Regions from separate parts of the Streptomyces albofaciens JCM 4342 genome, predicted to be linked through region 2. Evidence: riboswitches for the same ligand, from Rfam matches in the RefSeq annotation. Region 2 holds a riboswitch; the other holds the start of a gene.
What was found. A riboswitch is a leader RNA that binds a small molecule or an ion and turns the genes downstream of it on or off. The one in region 2 is predicted to bind glycine.
Positions count from the first base shown of each region.

Region 1: another riboswitch for glycine. It lies ahead of gcvP (aminomethyl-transferring glycine dehydrogenase); the one in region 2 lies ahead of gcvT (glycine cleavage system aminomethyltransferase GcvT).

Region 1 covers NZ_PDCM01000001.1:3,699,714-3,704,245, forward strand. The annotation lists gene CP973_RS16635 (DNA polymerase IV) at 208-1,746, shown strand; gene CP973_RS16640 (PRC-barrel domain-containing protein) at 1,638-2,039, opposite strand; glycine riboswitch at 2,154-2,251, shown strand; gene gcvP (aminomethyl-transferring glycine dehydrogenase) at 2,440-4,532, shown strand, end outside.
Region 2 covers NZ_PDCM01000002.1:2,821,744-2,826,275, reverse strand. The annotation lists gene glyA (serine hydroxymethyltransferase) at 1-774, opposite strand, end outside; gene gcvH (glycine cleavage system protein GcvH) at 830-1,204, opposite strand; gene gcvT (glycine cleavage system aminomethyltransferase GcvT) at 1,293-2,420, opposite strand; glycine riboswitch at 2,453-2,561, opposite strand; glycine riboswitch at 2,562-2,657, opposite strand; gene CP973_RS32180 (AAA family ATPase) at 2,909-3,643, shown strand; gene CP973_RS32175 (PspC-like choline-binding domain-containing protein) at 3,818-4,532, opposite strand, start outside.

The sequences.
Region 1 (4,532 bases), on a different contig from region 2:
CGCCCCGTGCGCCCGTTATGACGGCTTCCCGCGCCTCTGCCGCACCATGAGGCACACAACGGCCACAGGGCCCCACCCGCTTCCGAAAGCGCCGCACAGGGCCACACAGAGTCGTCCAAGGGGTCGCGGGTGTGCCGGAGCCGCGTGGGGTTGGCGTGGCGGGGCCGGTCGGGGCGATTGTCAGTGGTGTGGGGGAGCATCGGTCGTGTGAGACGTGCGCCGACGATCCTGCATCTGGACATGGATGCGTTCTATGCGTCCGCCGAACAGGCGGCGAAGCCGAGCCTGCGCGGGAAACCCGTGGTGGTCGGCGGGATCGGCCCGCGCGGCGTGGTCTCCACGGCGTCGTACGAGGCCCGGGTCTTCGGGGTGCGCTCGGCCATGCCGACGGCCCAGGCCCGCCGCCTGTGCCCGAACGCGGCGTATCTGACCCCGCGCTTCACCCTGTACCGCCAGGTGAGCGACCAGGTCATGGAACTGCTCCACGCGCTGTCGCCGCTGGTGGAGCCGCTCAGCCTGGACGAGGCCTTCGTGGACCTGGAGGCGGGCGGCATCGCGGCCGACACGGCGGCCGTACGGGCCGTGGGGGAGCGGCTGCGGCGGGACATCCGGCGGACGACGGGGCTGACCGGTTCGGTGGGGCTGGCCGGGGCCAAGATGCTGGCCAAGATCGCGTCCGAGCAGGCCAAGCCGGACGGCCTGGTGGTCATCGCGCCGGGGTCGGAGCGGGAGCTGCTGGGCCCGATGACGGTGCGTACGCTGCCCGGCGTCGGCCCGGCCACGGCCGAGACACTGCGCCGGGCGGGCATCCACACGGTCGCCGAGACGGCGGAGGCGGGCGAGGCGGAGCTGGTGCGCCTCCTGGGCAAGGCGCACGGCACCGGGCTGTACGCCATGGCGCTGGGCCGCGACGAGCGGCCCGTGGTGGCCGAGCGGGACGCGAAGTCCATATCGGTCGAGGACACCTTCGACGTGGACCTGACCGACCGGACGCGGGTGCGGTCCGAGGTGATGCGGCTGGCGGACCGGTGCGTGGAGCGGCTGCGGGCGGCCGGGCGCTCCGGCCGGACCGTGGTGATCAAGGTGCGCAACTACGACTTCTCGACGCTGACCAGGTCGGAGACGCTGCGCGGGCCCACCGACGACCCGGGTGTGGTGCGGGAGGCGGCGGCCCGGCTGCTGGACCTGGTGGACACGACGGGCGGCGTGCGGCTGCTGGGCGTGGGCGTGACCGGGCTCGCCGACTTCACCCAGGAGGACCTGTTCGCCCAGCTGGCGACGGAGAAGGCGGCGGCCGAGGAGGCGGCCGAGCGGGAGCGCCGGGTGGCGGCGGAGGCGGCCCGGGAGGCGGCCGACGAGCCCGAGCGGCCCCGGCGCTGGCTCCCCGGGCTCGATGTGGTCCATGACGAGCACGGCGCCGGCTGGGTGCAGGGCAGCGGCGTCGGCCGGGTGACCGTACGGTTCGAGCAGCCGTGGTCCGGGCCCGGCCGGGTGCGCACCTTCCCCGTCGACGACCCGGCGCTGCGCCCCGGTGATCCGCTGCCGCTGGTGGGCGGTCCGCCGGGCGGCGAGCCCGAGGGATCCGGCGGCCCCGGTGGTCCGAGCGCCCGGCCACCCGCCCCCCAGTCCCCGGTCCCTCAGTCCTCCGACCCCGCCACTCTCCCGAATTCCGTGTCGGCCCGCGCGGCGTCCGAGCCGGGGACGGGCCCGGAGACGGAGTCGGGGGCCGGGATGTCCAGCCGGTAGTGGTGGTAGAGCTGTAGTTCCTGCTCCGGCGAGAGGTGGCGGCCCACCCCGAAGTCCGGCGCATCCCTGATCAGCTTGCGGTCGTAGGGGACGTGCAGCGCCTCGTCGACCAGGTCGCTGGGCTCCAGGGGCACGAACGCGTCCCGGCTGAAGATCCCGGTGCGTACGGCCGCCCATTCCGGTTCTCCGGTCGCGTCGTCGAGGTACACCTCGTCGACGGTGCCGATCTTGGTTCCGTTCTTGTCGAACGCCTTGCGGCCGATCAAGCTGCGGGGATCGATATCGGTCTGCACGGTCCCTCCAAGTGGTCGCAACTGCCTTGTGACAACTACCAAACGGCACATTTCATGCCCCGGCCACTCGAAGGAACGCCCGTTCGCCGCGCTGGTAGGCTGGCGAACGGCTGTCGACCCCATGCGGGAGAGTCCTTCGCCGATCATGGCGGAGGCGCCGAAGGAGCAACTCCTCCCCGGAATCTCTCAGGCTCATGTACCGCATGGACGAGGTCACTCTGGAAAGCAGGGCGGGCCACGGACGGGCACAGCGCCGGAACCCCTCCTCACCGACGGTGAAAGCCGGTCCCGCGCGCGGAACCGGTGAAGCTCTCAGGTTGCGATGACAGAGGGGGAGGCCGTCCGGGCACCAGCGCCGTGGTGCCCCGCAGAGGTCGAAACGACCAGGAGGCCCCCGCAGATGACCACCAACCGCATCTCCTTGACCGAGCTGGAACGCGGTACCCCGTTCGAGCAGCGGCACATCGGTCCCGGTCCGGAGGACCAGGCCAAGATGCTCGCGCAGGTCGGGTTCGGATCGCTGGACGAGCTCACCGCGGCCGCCGTACCGGATGTGATCAAGAGCGCGGAGGCGCTGGGGCTGCCCCAGGGCCGTACCGAGGCCGAGGTGCTGGCCGAGCTGCGGGCGCTGGCGGACCGTAACCAGGTGCTCGCCCCGATGATCGGCCTCGGCTACCACGGCACGTTCACCCCGCCGGTGATCCTGCGCAACGTGATGGAGAACCCCGCCTGGTACACGGCCTACACCCCCTACCAGCCGGAGATCTCGCAGGGCCGCCTGGAGGCGCTGCTCAACTTCCAGACCATGGTCGCCGACCTGACCGGGCTGCCGACCTCCGGCGCCTCGCTGCTGGACGAGGGCACGGCCGCCGCCGAGGCGATGGCTCTCGCGCGACGGGTGGGCAAGGTCAAGGAGGGCGTCTTCCTGGTCGACGCCGACTGCCTGCCGCAGACCATCGCCGTGATCGAGACCCGCGCCGAGCCGACCGGCGTCGAGGTCGTGGTGGCCGACCTGTCCGACGGCATACCGGCGGAGGTGGCCGAGCGCGGTGTCTTCGGCGTGCTGCTCCAGTACCCCGGCGCGTCCGGTGCCGTACGCGACCCCCGCGCGGTGATCGAGCGGGCGCACGAGCTGGGCGCGATCGTCACCGTCGCCGCCGATCTGCTGGCGCTGACCCTGCTGACCTCGCCGGGTGAGCTGGGCGCGGACATCGCCGTGGGCACCACCCAGCGGTTCGGCGTGCCGATGGGCTTCGGCGGCCCGCACGCCGGTTTCATGGCCGTACGGGAGAAGTTCGCCCGCAGCCTGCCCGGCCGCCTGGTGGGCGTCTCGGTGGACGCGGACGGCAACAAGGCGTACCGCCTCGCCCTCCAGACGCGCGAGCAGCACATCCGCCGGGAGAAGGCCACCAGCAACATCTGCACCGCACAGGTGCTGCTCGCGGTGATGGCGGGCATGTACGCCGTCTACCACGGCCCCGACGGGCTCGCCGCCATCGCGCGCCGTACCCACCGCTACGCCGCCATCCTGGCCGAGGGCCTGCGGGCCGGCGGCGTCGAGGTGGTGCACGGCGCGTACTTCGACACGCTGACCGTACGGGTGCCGGGCCGGGCCGCCGAGGTGGTCGCCGCGGCCCGCGAGGCCGGCGTCAACCTCCGCCTGGTCGACGCGGACCTGGTGGGCGTCGCCTGCGACGAGACCACCGGGCGCGCTCAGGTGCACGCGGTGTGGAGCGCCTTCGGCGTCCGGGCCGACATCGAGCGGCTCGACGCGGCCGTGGCCGACGCGCTGCCGCAGGAGCTGCTGCGCGGCGACGCGTACCTGACGCACCCGGTCTTCCACCAGCACCGCTCCGAGACCGCCATGCTGCGCTACCTGCGCCGCCTGTCGGACAAGGACTACGCACTGGACCGGGGCATGATCCCGCTCGGCTCCTGCACCATGAAGCTGAACGCGACGACCGAGATGGAGCCGGTCACCTGGCCCGAGTTCGGGCAGCTGCACCCGTTCGCGCCGGTCGAGCAGGCGCAGGGCTACCTCACCCTGATCGCGGAGCTGGAGGAGCGGCTGGCCACGGTCACCGGCTACGACAAGGTCTCCATCCAGCCGAACGCCGGCTCGCAGGGCGAACTGGCCGGGCTGCTGGCCGTACGGGCCTACCACCGCGCCAACGGTGACGAGCAGCGCACCGTCTGCCTCATCCCCTCCTCGGCGCACGGCACCAACGCCGCCAGCGCCGTGATGGCCGGCATGAAGGTCGTCGTCGTCAAGACCGGCGCGGACGGCGAGGTGGACGCGGACGACCTGCACGCCAAGATCGAGCAGTACCGTGACCAGCTCGCGGTGCTGATGGTCACCTACCCGTCCACGCACGGCGTGTTCGAGGAGCACATCACCCAGATCTGCGCGGCGGTGCACGACGCGGGCGGCCAGGTGTACGTGGACGGCGCCAACCTGAACGCGCTGGTCGGGCTCGCCGAGCCGGGCAAGTT
Region 2 (4,532 bases):
CTGACCCGGGAAGACCGCCGAGTTGATCTTCTTGGCGAGTTCCTGGGTGGACAGGATCACACCACCGCGCGGACCGCCGAGGGTCTTGTGCGTGGTGGTGGTCACGACGTGGGCGTGCGGCACCGGGTTCGGGTGCAGCCCGGCCGCGACCAGACCCGCGAAGTGCGCCATGTCGACCATCAGGTACGCGCCGACCTCGTCGGCGATCCGGCGGAACGCCGCGAAGTCCAGCCGGCGCGGGTACGCCGACCAGCCGGCCACGATCAGCTGCGGACGGGTCTCCTTGGCCAGCCGCTCGACCTCGGCCATGTCGACCTGGCCGGTCTCGTCGTCCACGTGGTAGGGCACCACGTTGTAGAGCTTGCCGGAGAAGTTGATCTTCATGCCGTGGGTCAGGTGCCCGCCGTGCGCGAGGTTCAGACCCATGATCGTGTCGCCCGGCTTGAGCAGCGCGAACATCGCGGCGGCGTTGGCCTGCGCGCCGGAGTGCGGCTGCACGTTGGCGGCCTCGGCGCCGAACAGCGCCTTGATGCGGTCGATGGCGATCCGCTCGACCACGTCGACGTGCTCGCAGCCGCCGTAGTAGCGGCGGCCGGGGTAGCCCTCGGCGTACTTGTTGGTGAGGACCGAGCCCTGGGCCTCCATGACGGCGGCCGGGGCGAAGTTCTCCGACGCGATCATTTCGAGGGTGGACTGCTGACGGTGGAGCTCGGCGTCGACGGCGGCGGCGACGTCCGGGTCGAGCTCGTGGAGGGAGCTGTTCAGAAGCGACATGACTCTTCCTGGGGTTCGCGGGGCGCACGGCCCCGCCAGGCGGCGGGTGGGCGGGTCAGCCGGTGAAGGCGGTGTACTCGTCGGCCGAGAGCAGGTCGTCCGGCTCGCCGCTGACCTTCACCTTGAACAGCCAGCCGCCCTCGAAGGGGGCGGTGTTCACCAGCGAGGGGTCGGTGACGACGTCCTCGTTGATCTCCGTGACCTCGCCGTCGACGGGGGAGTAGAGATCGCTGACGGACTTGGTCGACTCCAGCTCACCGCAGGTCTCGCCCGCCGTGACCGTGGCACCGACCTCAGGGAGCTGCACGAAGACGACGTCGCCGAGCGCGTTGGCGGCGTGCTCGGTGATGCCGATCGTCGAGACGCCCTCCTCGGCGGCCGACAGCCACTCGTGCTCCTTGCTGTAGCGCAGCTGCTGGGGGTTGTTCATGTCTTGATTCTCCTGGATGCGGTGGCGTGCTCGGTGCAAGGGTCTTGACAGATGAGACGGAGGCGCGGCCGGGACAGGGGCGCGCGCGTCACTTCTGGCGCTTGTAGAAGGGCAGCGCCACGACCTCGTAGGGCTCATGGGTGCCACGGATGTCCACCGCCACACCGGCGGTGCCGGGCGCGGCGTGCGCGGCGTCCACGTACGCCATCGCGACGGGCTTGCCCAGGGTGGGGGAGGGGGCACCGGAGGTGACCTCGCCGATCACGGCGCCGTCCGGGCCCACGACCGGATACCCGGCGCGCGGGATGCGGCGGCCCTCGGCGATCAGCCCGACCAGCTTGCGCGGCGGGTTGGCCGCGGCCCGGTCCCGGGCCGCCTCCAGGGCGGCGCGGCCCACGAAGTCGCCGCCGTTCGTCGTCTTCTCGAACTTCACGACCCGGCCCAGGCCCGCGTCGAACGGGGTGGTGTCCGTGGTCAGCTCGTGCCCGTACAGCGGCATGCCCGCCTCCAGGCGCAGGGTGTCCCGGCAGGACAGGCCGCACGGCACCAGGCCCGCGTCCTTGCCCGCCGCGGTGAGCGCCTCCCAGAGGGCGGGCGCGTCGGCCGGGCGGACGAACAGCTCGAAGCCGTCCTCGCCGGTGTAGCCCGTACGGGCGATCAGTGCGTCCACGCCCGCGACGGTGCCGGGCAGCCCGGCGTAGTACTTCAGGCTGTCCAGGTCGGCGTCGGTCACCGATTTCAGGATGCCGGGGGACTCCGGGCCCTGGACGGCGAGCAGCGCGTACGCGTCCCGGTCGTCGCGCACCTCGGCGTCGAAGCCGTCCGCCCGCTCGGTGAGGGCGTCCAGCACGACCTGGGCGTTGGCGGCGTTGGCGACGACCATGTACGCGGTCTCGGCGAGGCGGTAGACGATCAGGTCGTCCAGGATGCCGCCCTCGGCGTCGCAGATCATCGTGTAGCGGGCGCGGCCGACGGCCACGCCGCCGATGTTGCCGACCAGCGCGAAGTCCAGCAGATCGGCGGCGCGCGGTCCGGTGACGGTGATCTCGCCCATGTGGGAGAGGTCGAAGAGACCGGCGCGGGTCCGCACGGCGACGTGCTCGTCACGCTCGCTGCCGTAGCGCAGCGGCATGTCCCAGCCGGCGAAGTCGGTCATGGTCGCGCCGAGGGCACGATGGGTGGCGTCCAGCGCGGTCCGGCGGGGGGCTTGGGTCATGGTGGTGGCTCCCGGGCATGGGTGACAGGACGGTCTCCCCATCTGTCATCGGAACCTGAGAGGTTCACCGGAAGGCCGTCACCGGCCCCGGTTTGCACCTTGGGTGGAGCCACACCACGGCGGCCCGCTTTTCAGATCTGCCTCGCCCGCGCGGTATCGGGGCCTGAGAGATTCAAGGGAGGACTTGCTCCTTCGGCGCCCCGCCGTGGCGGCCGGGGACTCTCCCGCGCGGATTCAAGCGGCCGGTATGCAGTTGGCTGAGCGTGGCACCCGTACGGCGACGCGCGCGCGAAGGCGCGGTCCCGCACTCGGCGGGCACATCATCGCACGGGATCGCCGGATACAGGAGCCCTGGTCGTACCGGTGTTCGCGGGGGTGTCACGACAGTGTCCTGGGACGGTACTGATCGGGGGATTCCCTTGAAGCGCATTACCTTTTCTTGACACTCTGCGGGTACGGGGACGACACCGGACCGGGAGGGGATCACGGTGCACAGGCAGGCGGCGCTCGCGACAAGTCCGGGAGGCGCGCCCCCGGGCCGTGTCCCGGAGCCGACGGGAGCCGTCCCGGAGCCCCGGCGGCTGCCGCTCGGGGTGGTGCGTCCCGGCCGGACGCGGGGCGCGGCGGCGGACGTCGTCGACCTCAGGGGCCGGCCCGACCCGTACGGGACGGCCGAGCTGCACTTCGCGACCGGTGACATCGTGGTGGTCTCCGGCCTGCCGGGCAGCGGCAAGAGCACGCTCATGCTCCGGGTGGTGCCCGCCCTCGACGGGCAGGGCGCCGCCGTGCACCGCGTCGACTCCCAGGACGTGCGGGAGCGCTGGGAACGCGGCAGGCTGCGCCGGCTGCCGTACGCGCTCTACCGGCCGCTGGTCCGCGCCTCCCACTATCTCGGGCTGCGGCGGGCGCTGCGTTCCGGCGGCAGCGTGGTGGTGCACGACTGCGGCACGCTCGCGTGGGTGCGCCGCTGGCTCGCGCGCGAGGCCCGGCGCGGCGGGCGCGGGCTGCACCTGATGCTGCTGGACGTGCCGCCCGAGGTCGCGCTCTCCGGCCAGCGCTCGCGCGGGCGCGGCGTCTCCGGCTACGCCTTCGCCCGGCACCGGCGCGCGGTGCGGCGCCTGACCGCCCGCGCCCGCGCGGCCCGGCTCCCCGCGGGCTTCACCTCGGCCGTCCTGCTGGACCGCCCGGCGGCGGGCGCCCTGCGCCGGATCGGCTTCGAGTGAGGGTCATGCCGGTTTCCTGACGGTATGCCTGCTTTGTTCGGTTGCGCCGGAGTGCTGACGGGCCGTACGGCTGACGGGCCGTACGGAATGTTCCGTACGGCCCGTCAGACCCGTCCTAACCGTGGCATATCTCCCGCATCCGCGCCTCCTCTGGATGCTAGGTGCCGGGCCGATTCAGAGGCCCAGGGCCTTGATGAGCACCGTGGGCAGTGACAGCACCGAGTTGAGCAGCGAGCCGGTGCCCTGCTGCTGCGGGGCCTCGGCGGGCTGCTGCTGGGGCGCTTCCGCGGCGGGCTGCTGCCGGGGTGCTTCCGCTGCGGGCTGCTGCGGTGCGTCGCCGGGGCGCTGCTCCCCGTCGGCGGGCTGCTGCCGCGGTGCCTCGGCCGCGGGCGGCCGCGGGTCGCTGGTCGGCGCCTTCGGCTGGGCGGCGGGCTGCTCGTCCGTCTCGTACTCGTCGGCCGCCTGGCCCGCCGGCTGGGGGATCGGCCGGTTCGCGGGCTGCGCGGCGGGCCCGTCGGCCGGCTGCTGCCGCAGGTCGCCGACCAGCTTGTCCACGCCCAGGATCTTGAAGATGTCCACCACCGACCGGGAGACCGACTCGGTCAGCTGCCCGGTCCTGGTCGCGGGGTCGGTGGGCTCCTCCGGCGACGGGGCCCGACGGCCGGTCAGCTCGTCGATCTTCACGCGCAGGTCCTGCGACACCAGCCCGAGCCGTACGGTGTCGGCGGACGTCGCGCGGTCGGAGTCCTTGTTCAGGATCTCCGCCAGCCGCTGGGCGTCGGCCAGGACCGAGTCCAGCCGGGTCCGCGCGGCCCTGACCTGCACGGAGTGGCCGCGGGCCTCGGCGGACTTCTCGGCCAGCTCGGTCGAGGCGTCCGCCAGCCGGCCG